3 regions of the Bartonella sp. bp_1 genome follow, and region 2 is predicted to be linked to each of the others. Evidence: predicted binding sites of a transcription regulator. Region 2 holds the regulator's gene; each other region holds the start of a gene.

Region 1 (4,242 bases), 410 kb from region 2:
CGAGCATAAGGGTAGAGCACTGTGTTGACGGCAAGAATAATGGTCATGGCCCATAATTTAGTGATCATTTTATGATTGAAAATATATACAAATACGAAAAAAAGAGGCCGAAAATAAAGTGCCTTATATAGATTTTTTTGTCCATGCCGAAAATTGAATAGGTGATTACTTTTTTCATGGTGCTCCCATTTTCTAAGTAGTTATGTTTTTTTCTCGACAAAAGAATCAAGAACGCGCTTTTGCCCTGCTTTATCAAAATCAATGGTCAGCTTGTTACCATCGATGACAACGATATTGCCATTGCCGAACTTCATATGGAAAACACGATCACCGATCGTGAAGGCTGAAACTGTGGAAGAAACCGATTTGGCTAATAATTCCCCATCGATTGTTTTTGCCTTTGCAGAGCCTTTTCCTGCTCCAAAACCGGAATCGACCTCGCCATAACCGATGCGTTCTATATGGGCGCCTGAACGCGTTCCCCAATTGTTGCGTGTCGCATCATTGGCGTTTTTCTGTGCCCGCTGCCATCCGGGTGTTGAGTAATTGTTCTCAAATGGGTCTTGCCGGTCAAAACGCGATTGACCATAGCCGCCATATGATGTTTCTACCTCGGCGATCTCGACATGGCTTTCGGGCAATTCTTCGAGAAAGCGTGATGGTACGGTCGTTTGCCAAAGGCCGTGGATACGACGGTTGGAAACGAACCAGATATGTAGATTTTTTTTGGCTCTTGTCAGGCCAACATAGGCGAGGCGGCGTTCTTCTTCCAGCCCCGAACGCCCACCTTCGTCAAGAGAACGCTGATGAGGAAACAGACCTTCTTCCCAACCGGGCAGAAAGACTGTGTCAAACTCCAGCCCCTTTGCTGAATGAAGCGTCATGATATTGACAGCATCAAGATCTTCGTTCTGCTCTGTATCCATGACCAGCGATATATGTTCAAGGAAAGAGCGCAGGCTTTCAAAATTCTCCATCGAGCGGATTAATTCTTTTAGATTTTCAAGGCGTCCTGGAGCATCGGCCGATTTGTCATTTTGCCACATGGCTGTATAGCCCGATTCATCAAGCACCATTTCTGCCAGTTCTGTATGGGGCGTGTTATCAAGCAAGTTCTGCCATCGGCGGAAATTCTCGACGACCGATCGCAATGCACTGCGGGCTTTTGGCTTTAGTTCGTCGGTTTCGATCATTTCTGCAGCGGTTGCCAGCATTGGTAAACCACGCAATCGCGCCGTGTCATGTAATTGGCGGATTGTCGCTTCTCCAAGACCGCGCTTGGGGGTGTTGACAATACGCTCAAAGGCAAGATCATCAGCCGGTTGGGTGATAATCCGCATATAGGCAATCGCATCACGGATTTCCATGCGCTCATAAAAGCGTGGGCCGCCAATAACGCGGTAGTTGAGGCCCAATGTTATAAAACGGTCTTCAAACTCACGCATCTGGAATGAGGCACGCACCAATATCGCCATATCGTTCAAGGCATGGCCATGGCGCTGCAATTGTTCAATTTCTTCGCCAACGGCACGCGCTTCTTCTTCTGAATCCCATGCCGCATGAACCTTGACCTTGTTTTCATCGGCGTTATTGCGATCGGTAAAAAGTGTTTTGCCAAGACGTCCCTCATTATGTGCAATCAGATGGGAAGCCGCGCCCAGAATATGGGCGGTCGAACGGTAGTTACGCTCCAGCCTGATAACGGTGGCACCAGGAAAGTCCTTTTCAAAGCGCAGGATGTTGTCGACTTCTGCCCCACGCCAGCCATAAATCGACTGATCATCGTCACCGACACAGCACAGATTGACTTTTTCTTTTTGTGGACGTTGCGCAAGTAAGCGTAACCATAAATATTGAGCCGTATTGGTATCTTGATATTCGTCGACAAGAATATAGCGAAATTTTTTATGGTATTCGCGTAATATATCGGGATGGTGTTGGAAAATGCGGATCGGGTGGAGTAGCAGATCACCAAAATCGCAGGCATTGAGTGTTTTCAATCGTTCCTGATAGGCATGATAAAGTTCACGTCCGCGACCATTGCCGAAGGAGCGGGCATCACCTTCCGAAATTTGGTTGGGTGACAGCCCTTTATTCTTCCAGCCATCAATCATCAGTGCCAATTGACGCGGCGGCCAGCGTTTGTCATCCAGCCCTTCGGCCTGAATGAGTTGTTTGAGCAGACGGTTGACATCATCGGTATCAAGAATAGAGAAATCGGTATTGAGGCCGGTAAGTTCGGCATGGCGTCGCAATAGCTTGACGCCAATTGAGTGAAATGTGCCAAGCCACGGCATGCCTTCAATGGCACCGCCGACCAGATCGCCAATACGATGCTTCATTTCCCGTGCCGCCTTGTTGGTGAAGGTGACGGCCAAGATTTGGCTGGGATAGGCGTGGCCGAGAGATAAAATATGGGCGATACGTGTGGTGAGAACGCGTGTCTTTCCGGTGCCTGCACCGGCAAGAACCAGAACAGGCCCTTCTGTTGTTACAACAGCCTGACGTTGTTCAGGATTAAGGTTTTGAAGATAGTCGGGTTCTTTTTGGGTGGCTTGGCGTGCAGCCATAGCACGGGCGGCGATTCCGCCTCCTGTTACATGATTCGTAGATTCCCCACCTGATAGTACTGGTTTGGGGGACTCATCATCGAAAAATGGTATATCATCGGGAAAATCGCTCATGGTGGTGATTTAAATCTTTTATAGCGGGAATGCTAGGTTCTTGTTTTGTTTTACACGCAAAAACATGCTAGCCAATGCTGGATGGAACCGGAAATGATCATAAATGCAGGCGATAGCTGTCTTTCTTCTTTATCTGGCGAGTTTTAATGCTCTTATGTCATATGTCGGTAATACCTGTACGATGGGGGATGCCGATGTTGCAGAGCTTATTGTGTTGTCGGTCATTCTTTTTCTTGTTGCTGCGGGTATCCTACTTTGGCGTGGTGCAGGAACACTGACAAAAATATGCCTGCTGCCGCTTGGCCTTTTCTCATTCTATCTGATTTATCTTGCTTGGGGATTTTATAAGTTTGCCGTGGTCGAAGGAATAGGATTTTGCGCGGCTATTTATCCAGGCTATGGTGCGGATGATATGCCGATAACGTTCGCAGAAAAACGGTTGGCCATTTTATGGCTTATCTATGCGCTGGCGTTTGCTGTTTTATGTCTATTTATTTTATGCCGAAAAAATATTAATGCCGGTTCGTCTCATATTCCCAGACGCGACGGTCGGTAAAGTTAAGGCGCTTGGTTGCGATGGTTTTTATAATATGGCCCATTTCCGGTTCACGCTCGATCAAGGCTTCCAGATCATTGACTTCATTCATGGCGATAAGTTTCAATATGTCATCGCGTATTGTACCGTCAGCGCGTCGCGGTAATTCTTTTACCGGCTGGATCAGTTCGACCTTTTGTCCTTTGAGAAGCGGACGAATGGCTTTTTCATCAAGTTCTGTCTCGACAAAGGCATAGAGGCCAACCCCCTTGGCAGGCAATGAATAGGTGGCTAGTGCAAAATCGTGAATTTTGTCGTTATTCATGAAAGCTTCACGAATAAGTGGTCCTTGGTCCTGAATTCGATCGCCTGTTCCTTCACCATCTGACCAGTTAAAAACACCTTTGGTCCAGAAATTATAAAATCGTTTGCCTGTTGCCATCCATAAACGTGACGGCCATGAGCGTTGTTTGGCAATGCGTTTTTCGGTTGGTGACATCAAGCTCTTTGCAAAGCTTTTTTTCTGCTTGATCAGGTGGCGAAAATCTTCGTAGGCAAAATACCGGTATAGGAGGCCACGTCTTTTATGAACGCTGGCAAGCTGGAAGTCGATAATTGCAGCTTCACCTTCTGGTGTCATGAGCCAGTTTTGTGGTTTGGCAAGATCGTTGTGGGTGATCCCCATACGCCGCATATTGCGTAAGATTTTATGGGCACTCAAATAAAATTCACGATGGTCGGGTCGTGCCAGATGCAAAGGCGTTCCTTCCGTCCATGAACGGTATAGGCCATCGCGGTCGACGGCAATCAGTTGCGGTACACCTTTCAGACCGCGCACTTTTTTCAAGCCGCGGATTTCACGCTTTGCCAATATCCATGCCAAGGGGCGTGACCACCAAGGTGATGCGGTAACAATACGACGGATGATACGCGTTTCTGGATCATTGATAAAATAACCGGCCCGTGTTTCTGAAAAGACATCACGCTTCAATACAGCTGAGACAACAAACTCTGGCAGATCAG
Region 2 (4,242 bases):
AGCAGGTTGCCGATATCACAGGCAAATGGACCAGAAAGATGGGTAAACACTTTCCGTTCAAAATGCCCGTCAAGATAAGGACACGGTTGCGGTGCCGTCAAATAGAATTGCGGTTTTACCGTTTCGTGTTCGCTCATTCTGTCCGATATCCAGATATGATGTCAAAAACTGCAACACCTTGGTTGTCATATAATGTAGAATGATTATGGCCAGCGTGTTGTTTTATTTTTATTAGCGTGTGGCGGCCGTTACAATAATTTCAACCAGATAATCAGGGGACGCCAATTTGGCTTCGCCAGTTGCGCGTGCAGGCGTATTGTTAGGATCAACCCATTTTTCCCATACAGCATTCATTGCTTCGAAATATCTCATATCGCTCAGCCAGATTGTCGCTGAGAGGATCATGGATTTATCGCTATTTACACTGGCTAAAAGGCGATCGACTTCTGCCAGAGCGTCCTGTGTTTGTTTGGTAATATCCCCACCATTTTCCCCGACTTGTCCGGCTAAAAATGCCATCTTGTTATAGCTAACGACTGCACTCATAAGGTTGTTGGATTCAAGTCTGGTGATCGTCATTGTCTTTCCTTTTATTTATACAGCTATACCATAAAGGTCATAAGCATCTGATTTTTCTATTTTTACTGTTACGATGTCCCCTTGTCTCAGCGGACGGCGTGATGTGATGTGCACATTGCCATCAATTTCAGGTGCATCATATTTACTGCGACCGATTGCCTGTGTGCCATCGGCTTTGTCGATGATGACAGGCAGTCGTTTGCCAACTTTTTTGCTGAGTAGCTTGGCCGAAACTTTTTGCTGGGTTTCCATAAATTTGCGCCAACGCATTTCCTTTACGTCATCTGGAACCTCTAACAATCCTAATGCGTTGGAGGGTGCACCATGAACAGGTTCATATTTGAAACAACCTGCACGTTCGATTTTTGCTTCATTCAACCAGTGCAGCAACATATCAAAATCATCATCTGTTTCACCGGGAAAGCCAACAATGAAGGTAGAGCGCAAAGCAAGATCTGGGCAGATTTCTCGCCATTTTTCAATGCGCCTGCTTGTTTTTTCCTGATGGGCAGGACGCTTCATGTTTTTTAATACTGTTGGTGAAGCATGCTGGAAGGGGATGTCAAGATAAGGAAGTATCTTGCCGTCTGCCATTAAAGGAATAACATCATCAACATGCGGGTAAGGGTAGACATAGTGCATACGAATCCATATGCCCATTTCACCGAGTTCTGTAGCCAAATCTAGAAATTTAGTACGTATTTCACGATCTTTAAACGTGCTACTAGCGTATTTTAAGTCAACGCCATAAGCACTTGTATCCTGTGAAATGACAAGCAGTTCTTTGACACCTGCCTTAGCGAGTTTTTCTGCTTCGCGTAATACATCTGCGATCGGACGAGATACAAGATTGCCGCGAAGATGCGGAATAATACAGAAACTGCAGCTGTTGGAACAGCCTTCGGAAATCTTGAGATAGGCATAGTGGCGGGGCGTCAGGCGAATTCCTTGTTCTGGCACAAGGTCGACAAACGGATCATGGATGGGTGGCGCGGCTTCATGAACTGCATTAAGCACACTTTCATAGGCTTGCGGGCCAGTAATCGCCATAACACTGGGATGTGCTTTACGGATAATATCAGGCTCGGCACCAAGGCAGCCTGTTACAATAACTTTACCATTTTCCTTGATGGCTTCACCGATATTAGCCAATGATTCATCCCGGGCAGAATCGAGAAATCCGCAAGTGTTGACGATCACAAGATCCGCACCTTCATGATTACGGGATATTTCATACCCTTCAGAACGCAGGCTGGTAATAATACGTTCGGAATCCACCAGGGCTTTAGGGCAGCCCAATGAAACAAAACTTATTCTTGGTGAAGGCATGAGTTATCCTGACATAGAAACCGGTTAGGCAAGTGAAAAATTCGTTTGTTGCCCATAACACATAGGAAACAGGCAAGCAATAAATGCCCATCGTCATAAAAGTAGTCTTAATAACGTCGGATCAGGCCAACAAGTTTTCCTTGAACGCGAATCCGGTCTGGCCCAAAAATACGCGTTTCATAAGCAGGATTGGCGGCTTCTAGTGCTATGGACGCTCCTTTGCGACGATAGCGTTTCAATGTTGCTTCTTCATCATCAACAAGGGCTACTACAATTTCTCCTGGACTTGCCGTGTCTGATTTTTTAATAATAACGGTATCACCATCAAAAATACCGGCTTCAATCATGGAATCGCCTTTAACCTCAAGCGCATAATGTTCACCGCCACCAATCATATCGGCAGGTAGGGAAAGTGTATTTGTTTGATGTTCTATGGCTGAGATTGGAACACCTGCAGCAATGCGTCCCATCAAGGGAACATTGACATTGGCAGCTTCTTCCATATCGGTAGGCATTGCCATTTTGGTTTGGGCAGGTGCAGTGTTTTTAACCAGACTAGGACGAAAACCACCAGCTGGTGCCAAGCCTGGAGCAATGGAGTCAGGAAGACGTACAACTTCCAATGCTCGAGCACGATTAGGCAAACGGCGTATAAAGCCACGCTCTTCCAAAGCAGTAATCAAGCGATGAATGCCTGACTTTGAAGCCAAATCAAGAGCTTCTTTCATTTCATCGAAAGAAGGGGGAATGCCCGTCTCTTTCATGCGGTCATGAATGAACAACAAAAGCTCATGTTGTTTGCGTGTCAGCATAATGGTCCCCAACAGAATCAATGAAAACAAAACAAGAACATACACTATATGTTCCATTATTGTTCTGCAAGGGTTTCAAAAAAATTAATTTTAAATGGGATATTTGATAATGAATAGAGAGACCCAAGGTCTCTCTATTCATATTTTTAGACTTATTAGAAAAAGCTTTTTCTTTGCCACCAGCCGGCACGCTTGGGCTTTTCGGCCTCCGGTTCGGTGTTTGAAGATGTGACAACGGGTTCGCTTATAGCTTCTTCTGTTGTCTTTTTAGATGCAGCTTTTTTGGTGCGCGTAGTCTTCTTGGGAGGATCAATTGTTGAGTTAGTTGCAGGCTCTTGATCTTTTATTGTCTCGTTAGCTGCTTTTTTACTGCGTCTAATTACTGCTTTTTTTGTTTTCTTGGCAGATTCTTCAATTTCTTTAATATCAGATTCTACTTCAATTGTGACTTCTGCCTGCTTGGGTGCAGCTTTTTTGCGGCCACGTTTTTTAGGCGCTTCTTCACTGATGTTTTCTATAGGTGTTTCTGCAACAGCAATGTCGACTATCTCTTGTGTCGATGGTGCTGTCTTGTTGTTGCGACGTGATTTCTTGGCCTTTGTTTGTGTCTTAGGCTCAGAAACTTGGTCAGGTGCAATAAATGTATCAAGGTTGCCGACAGGCTCAGCTGCTGGTGCATGACGGCGGCGACGTGCTTCGCGTACTTCACGCAGAGCCTGTTCGGCAAATGCACCGACTGGTTCTGCATAGGGAAGACGACGACGATCAAATTCACCATCCCGATTGCGGCGTCCACCGCGACGTCCACGACGACGACGGCGGCGGCGGTCCTCTTCACGTTCACTGTCAGATGATTCAATATTCTGGTTGTGCCCGTTTTCATTATCAGAATGGCGCTCGCCACGTTGTCCACGGCGACGGCGGTTTCTCGACGGACGATGTGATTCTGTCTGTTCGTTGTTTTCTTCTTCGTCCTCGAAAGTGATATCCTCGATTGGGTCTTCTTCTTCAACCGGCAGAAGCTGGATTGGTGCAGCGGGCGTGCCGGTTGCCTCAGCCCCCTTGATGATAATAAGATGCTGGTTTCCAACGCTTTCATCTGTTTCGAAGTTGATAACAAGACCAAAACGTTTTTCCAGATCCGCTAGGACTGTTCTCTTATGATTGAGAACATAAAGAGCGGTAGAAACAGGTGTACGGACCGTAATGTCAAAATGGCCATTGCGTAGAAGGTATTCTTCAATCGTACGAACGACATGAAGGGCCAGTGAAGAATCTGAACGCACATGCCCGGTACCGCCACAGTGGGTGCAGGGCTGGGTTGTGCTTTCAAGAACGGAAGCCCGAATGCGCTGCCGGCTCATTTCCATAAGACCAAAATGGGAAATACGACCGACCTGAATACGGGCGCGGTCATCTTTTAGGCAATCTTTCAACCGTTTTTCAACAGCACGAATATTGCGTTTCTCATCCATATCAATGAAGTCGATAACAACGAGACCGGCCAAATCGCGCAAGCGTA
Region 3 (4,242 bases), 1.0 Mb from region 2:
ACTTATTTTGATACGAACAACTCCGGTGCGATTGCAACAGATAGATATGGTGCTGTTACGATTGATCGAGCTATGGGCAAGGCCTATTTCCAGAGCAATGCGGCAGCATTGAACAGTTTGAATTTCGGTGCCGATCAGGTCGCGATGATTTCTGATTATGTTTTGCCGATGAATGTCAAGAAAATCGCCGATCCGGTTGAAGGTGTTGCCTTTATACAGGGCAGCGGTTTCAAACAGAGGATTGATACCGGCAGTCATATTGATAATGATGGTTATCATCTTATGGGTGGCGCAGGTATCCGTTATCATCAAGATGCCGGTAATCTACTTGCCACGGTTTTTATCGAACATGGTGACGGAGATTATGATTCCTATAATGGCGGCATCCATGGCAAGGGTGATGTCAGCTATACAGGCGCTGGTATTTATCTCAAACAGAGTTGGGACAATGGCTGGTTTGTAGACGGTACATTGCGTATGGGCAAGGTTGAACGCGATTTTTCCAGTCATGATATGGTTGATGGCTCGTTTGGTGACAAGAAATCCGATTATTATGGTTTCCATCTTGGCGGTGGTAAAGCGGTTTCATTATCCGATCAGGACCAGCTTATCCTGAATGGCCGTTTGATGATGACTCGGATCGAGGATGAAACTATTCATACCCGCGCCGGTGAAAAGCTTGCATTTGATGAGGCAACATCATTACGTACGCATGTAGGTGCGCGTTATGAACGTTTGATGACATCGCAGGCAAAGCTCTATGCCGGTGTGGCATGGGAGCAAGAATATGATGGTGAAACTGGCGGCAAGCTTGATGGCTATAAGATAGACGCCCCTGATTTTTCAGGCGCCAGTGCAGTATTCGAAGTCGGTGCAAAATTTGAACAGAAACCAGGTGAAGCAGGTTGGGTCGCCAATGTCGGATTGAATGGTGTGGCTGGTACGCGTGATGCGGTTTCTGGTAAAGCCGGCCTTGGCTATCGTTGGTAGAGTATGATCTTAATTCCTATCAACGAGGCATAACCTATAGCAGATTACTGAAAAGTGAGAACTAGGTGCAGACAAGGCGGATGATAAGATAAATACTCAATGCATGTCGTTTGAATCCGACAAAACACGGTATGTATGAGGGGGGTTATCTTGTTGTTCGCCATTATCGGCTGATTGGAGTTCAAGACTTTCAATGCGCGCACTGCGTCTTGTGATCTTGGATGATGAGATCAATATATCGTCGATATCCTTGTCGGCCTGTTTGAAATGGGTTTGCAGTTTACGTACCCGTTCATCGAGTCGGCCAATATCTTCCATCAATTTGGTAACTTCCGATTGGATAAGATGTGCCTGTTCACGCATCCGCGCATCTTTCATAATGGCCTGGACAACCTGTATCGATAACATCAGCAGGGATGGAGAGACAATGATGACGCGCGCGCGCAATGCTTTTTGTACAAGAGCTTCAAAATCTTCATGAATTGTAGCAAAAATCGATTCAGATGGCACAAAAAGAAAGGCATTGTCCTGTGTTTCTCCGGCAATCAGATATTTTTCTGAAATGGCCTTGATATGGATGTCCATATCGTTGCGGAACTGTTTTTCAGCGACCAGTTTGATTTCTGGGCTGGTTGCCTCGCGCATGGCATTCCATGCTTCGAGTGGAAATTTGGCGTCAATCACCAGTGAGGGTGCTTTATTGGGCATAAAGACAAGGCAATCCGGTCTTGTGCCGTTGGAAAGCGTTGCCTGAAAGGAATAGGCATTATGCGGCAGGGCGTCGGCAATAATTGCTTCCATACGGCCTTGCCCGAAAGCGCCGCGGGTTTGTTTATTGGCCAGAACATTTTGCAATTGCACGACCTGTCCGGCCAATGATTGGATATTGTTTTGCGCTGTATCGATAACGGCAAGACGTTCTTGCAGCCGGGCCAGATTTTCATGGGTCGATTTGGTCTGCTGGTTGATGGTTTGACCAAGATTGCCGGTCATGGTCGTCAATTGCTCTCGGATGGACTGGTTGAGTTCGGCCTGTCGTTTGCCGAATATTTCCGCCATGGTCTGCATACGGCCTTGCATTTCAGCCTGTGTTTGCAACAGTGCATTCATATGCAGTTCGCTGTCGCGTGCCCGCTCAGCAGCACGTGCTTCCAACAGTAAGCGGCGTTGGTTGGTCCGGCTGATAGAGATGAGCAGAACAATGACGGCTATGGTCAAAAGGCCGAGCAAAAACAAGGTCAGGCTAATTGGCACACCAAAAAGAGTAAAAAGAGCTGTATCGGATAAAGACGAATCGTTCATGGTGATAATTTATCCGTTTTTTGTTTTGAAAGCGATCTATTTGCATTCCATGCGGGTAATTGACCTCATGCGAGGGATTGATTAGAGCTTGCATAGAAAGTTTCAGGAGCTCAAAATGTCGATCAAGCCTATTGTTATTTTGCCCGATACTGTTTTGCGTGAGGTATCAAAGCCTGTTGACGATGTGAATGATGCCATTCTCAAATTGGCCGATGATATGCTGGAAACCATGTATGATGCACCGGGTATAGGCCTTGCAGCCATCCAGATTGCTGTGCCGCTGCGGCTTCTGGTGATTGATGTTGCCGGTAAGGATGAAGAACCCGCACCCCATGTTTTTATCAATCCCGAAATTTTATGGACATCGGACGAGCGGAATGTCTATGAGGAAGGATGCTTGTCTATTCCTGAATATTATGCCGAGGTAGAACGGCCAAAACGGTTGCGGGTCGGCTATATCGACCGGAATGGTAAGCAGGCTGAAATCGAAGCCGATAATTTGATGGCAACCTGCTTGCAGCATGAAATCGATCACCTCAACGGTGTTTTGTTTATTGATCATATTTCCAAGCTGAAACGTGATATGGTTATTCGTAAATTTAAGAAACTATCCAAGGAAAAAGCCAACCAGGGGATTTTATAATGGCATTGCGGCTGGCTTTTATGGGGACTCCCGATTTTTCGGTGCCGGTATTGCAGGCGCTCCATGATGCCGGTCATGAAATTGTTGCTGTCTACAGTCAGCCGCCCCGTCCCGCCGGTCGTCGTGGCTTGGAATTGACCCCCTCACCGGTTCATCAATGTGCGCAGGCTCTTGGTATCGAGGTACGTACCCCGAAAAGCCTGAAAGGGGAGGACGAGCAGGTGCAATTCAATGCACTCGGCTTGGATGCGGCTGTTGTTGTCGCTTATGGATTGTTGCTGCCTAAAGCCATTCTCGAGGCACCTAGATATGGTTGTTATAATGGCCATGCCTCTTTGTTGCCGCGCTGGCGTGGAGCGGCACCGATACAGCGGGCAATTATGGCTGGTGATAATGAAACCGGCATGATGATCATGAAAATGGATGAGGGACTTGATACCGGTCCGGTCGCAATGACACGAAAAGTTGCTATTGCCGCGGATATGACGGCAGGCCAATTGCATGATGAATTGTCACAAGTTGGCGCTAGTTTGATGGTCGAAGCGATGGCGGCCTTGGAAAAGGGCACGCTTGTTCTGACACCGCAGGCAACAGAAGGTTTAACCTATGCGGCTAAGATTTCCAAAGACGAGACGCGGATTGACTGGTATGAGTCAGCCGCTATTGTACAAAAGAAAATATGTGGTCTTGCACCTTTTCCCGGTTCTTGGTGTGAAATGGAAATTGGCGGCAAGCGTGAACGTGTAAAATTGTTAGGCGCTTGTTTGGCGACAGGTGAAAGTCTTGGGGTTGGGTATATTGAGGCCGACCAGCTTGAGATTTCTTGTGGTGAAGGGCGTATACGCATTACAAAGGCACAGCGTGCCGGCGGCAAGCCGCTTGCAGTGCAGGATTTTATCCGTGGTGCAGCAGTCAGTGCGGTTTATTGAGATGGCACGTTATAAGCTGACAATTGAATATGATGGCACGCCTTATGCCGGATGGCAGCGTCAGGACGGTCATCATAGTGTGCAGGCGGCTATCGAACAGGCTGTTTTTAAGTTTACGGCCGAAACCATCAGTATGACAACGGCAGGGCGTACCGATGCCGGTGTACATGCCCTTGGACAGGTTGCCCATATTGATCTTGCAAAGGTTTGGCGTACCGATACGGTGCGTGATGCCATCAATGCACATCTTATGGCTGCGGGTGAAACTGTGACTATTCTATCGGCCGAGGCTGTTGATAATCATTTTAATGCACGGTTTTCAGCTATCAAGCGTCATTATCTCTATCGTATTCTCAATCGCCGTACACCTTCGGCACT

The links. Region 2 encodes LexA, which represses DNA repair genes until DNA is damaged. Its sites were predicted from a motif close to TGTTCNNNNTGTGTTCNG; they were not measured.
Region 1: a site for LexA is predicted at 2,720-2,737, ahead of ACYZ97_RS06420 (ATP-dependent helicase). Genes of this name have one in related genera too.
Region 3: a site for LexA is predicted at 2,303-2,320, ahead of ACYZ97_RS11520 (DNA recombination protein RmuC). Genes of this name have one in related genera too.

Annotation. Positions count from the first base shown of each region.
Region 1 is NZ_CM147851.1:1,284,627-1,288,868, reverse strand. It holds gene ACYZ97_RS06425 (hypothetical protein) at 1-47, opposite strand, end outside; gene ACYZ97_RS06420 (ATP-dependent helicase) at 201-2,684, opposite strand; gene ACYZ97_RS06415 (hypothetical protein) at 2,788-3,240, shown strand; gene ACYZ97_RS06410 (serine/threonine protein kinase) at 3,197-4,242, opposite strand, start outside.
Region 2 is NZ_CM147851.1:879,102-883,343, forward strand. It holds gene ACYZ97_RS04365 (arginyltransferase) at 1-137, opposite strand, end outside; gene ACYZ97_RS04370 (RidA family protein) at 232-579, opposite strand; gene rimO (30S ribosomal protein S12 methylthiotransferase RimO) at 595-1,908, opposite strand; gene lexA (transcriptional repressor LexA) at 2,016-2,720, opposite strand; gene ACYZ97_RS04385 (Rne/Rng family ribonuclease) at 2,876-4,242, opposite strand, start outside.
Region 3 is NZ_CM147851.1:2,298,685-2,302,926, forward strand. It holds gene ACYZ97_RS11515 (autotransporter domain-containing protein) at 1-990, shown strand, start outside; gene ACYZ97_RS11520 (DNA recombination protein RmuC) at 1,087-2,292, opposite strand; gene def (peptide deformylase) at 2,408-2,935, shown strand; gene fmt (methionyl-tRNA formyltransferase) at 2,935-3,864, shown strand; gene truA (tRNA pseudouridine(38-40) synthase TruA) at 3,866-4,242, shown strand, end outside.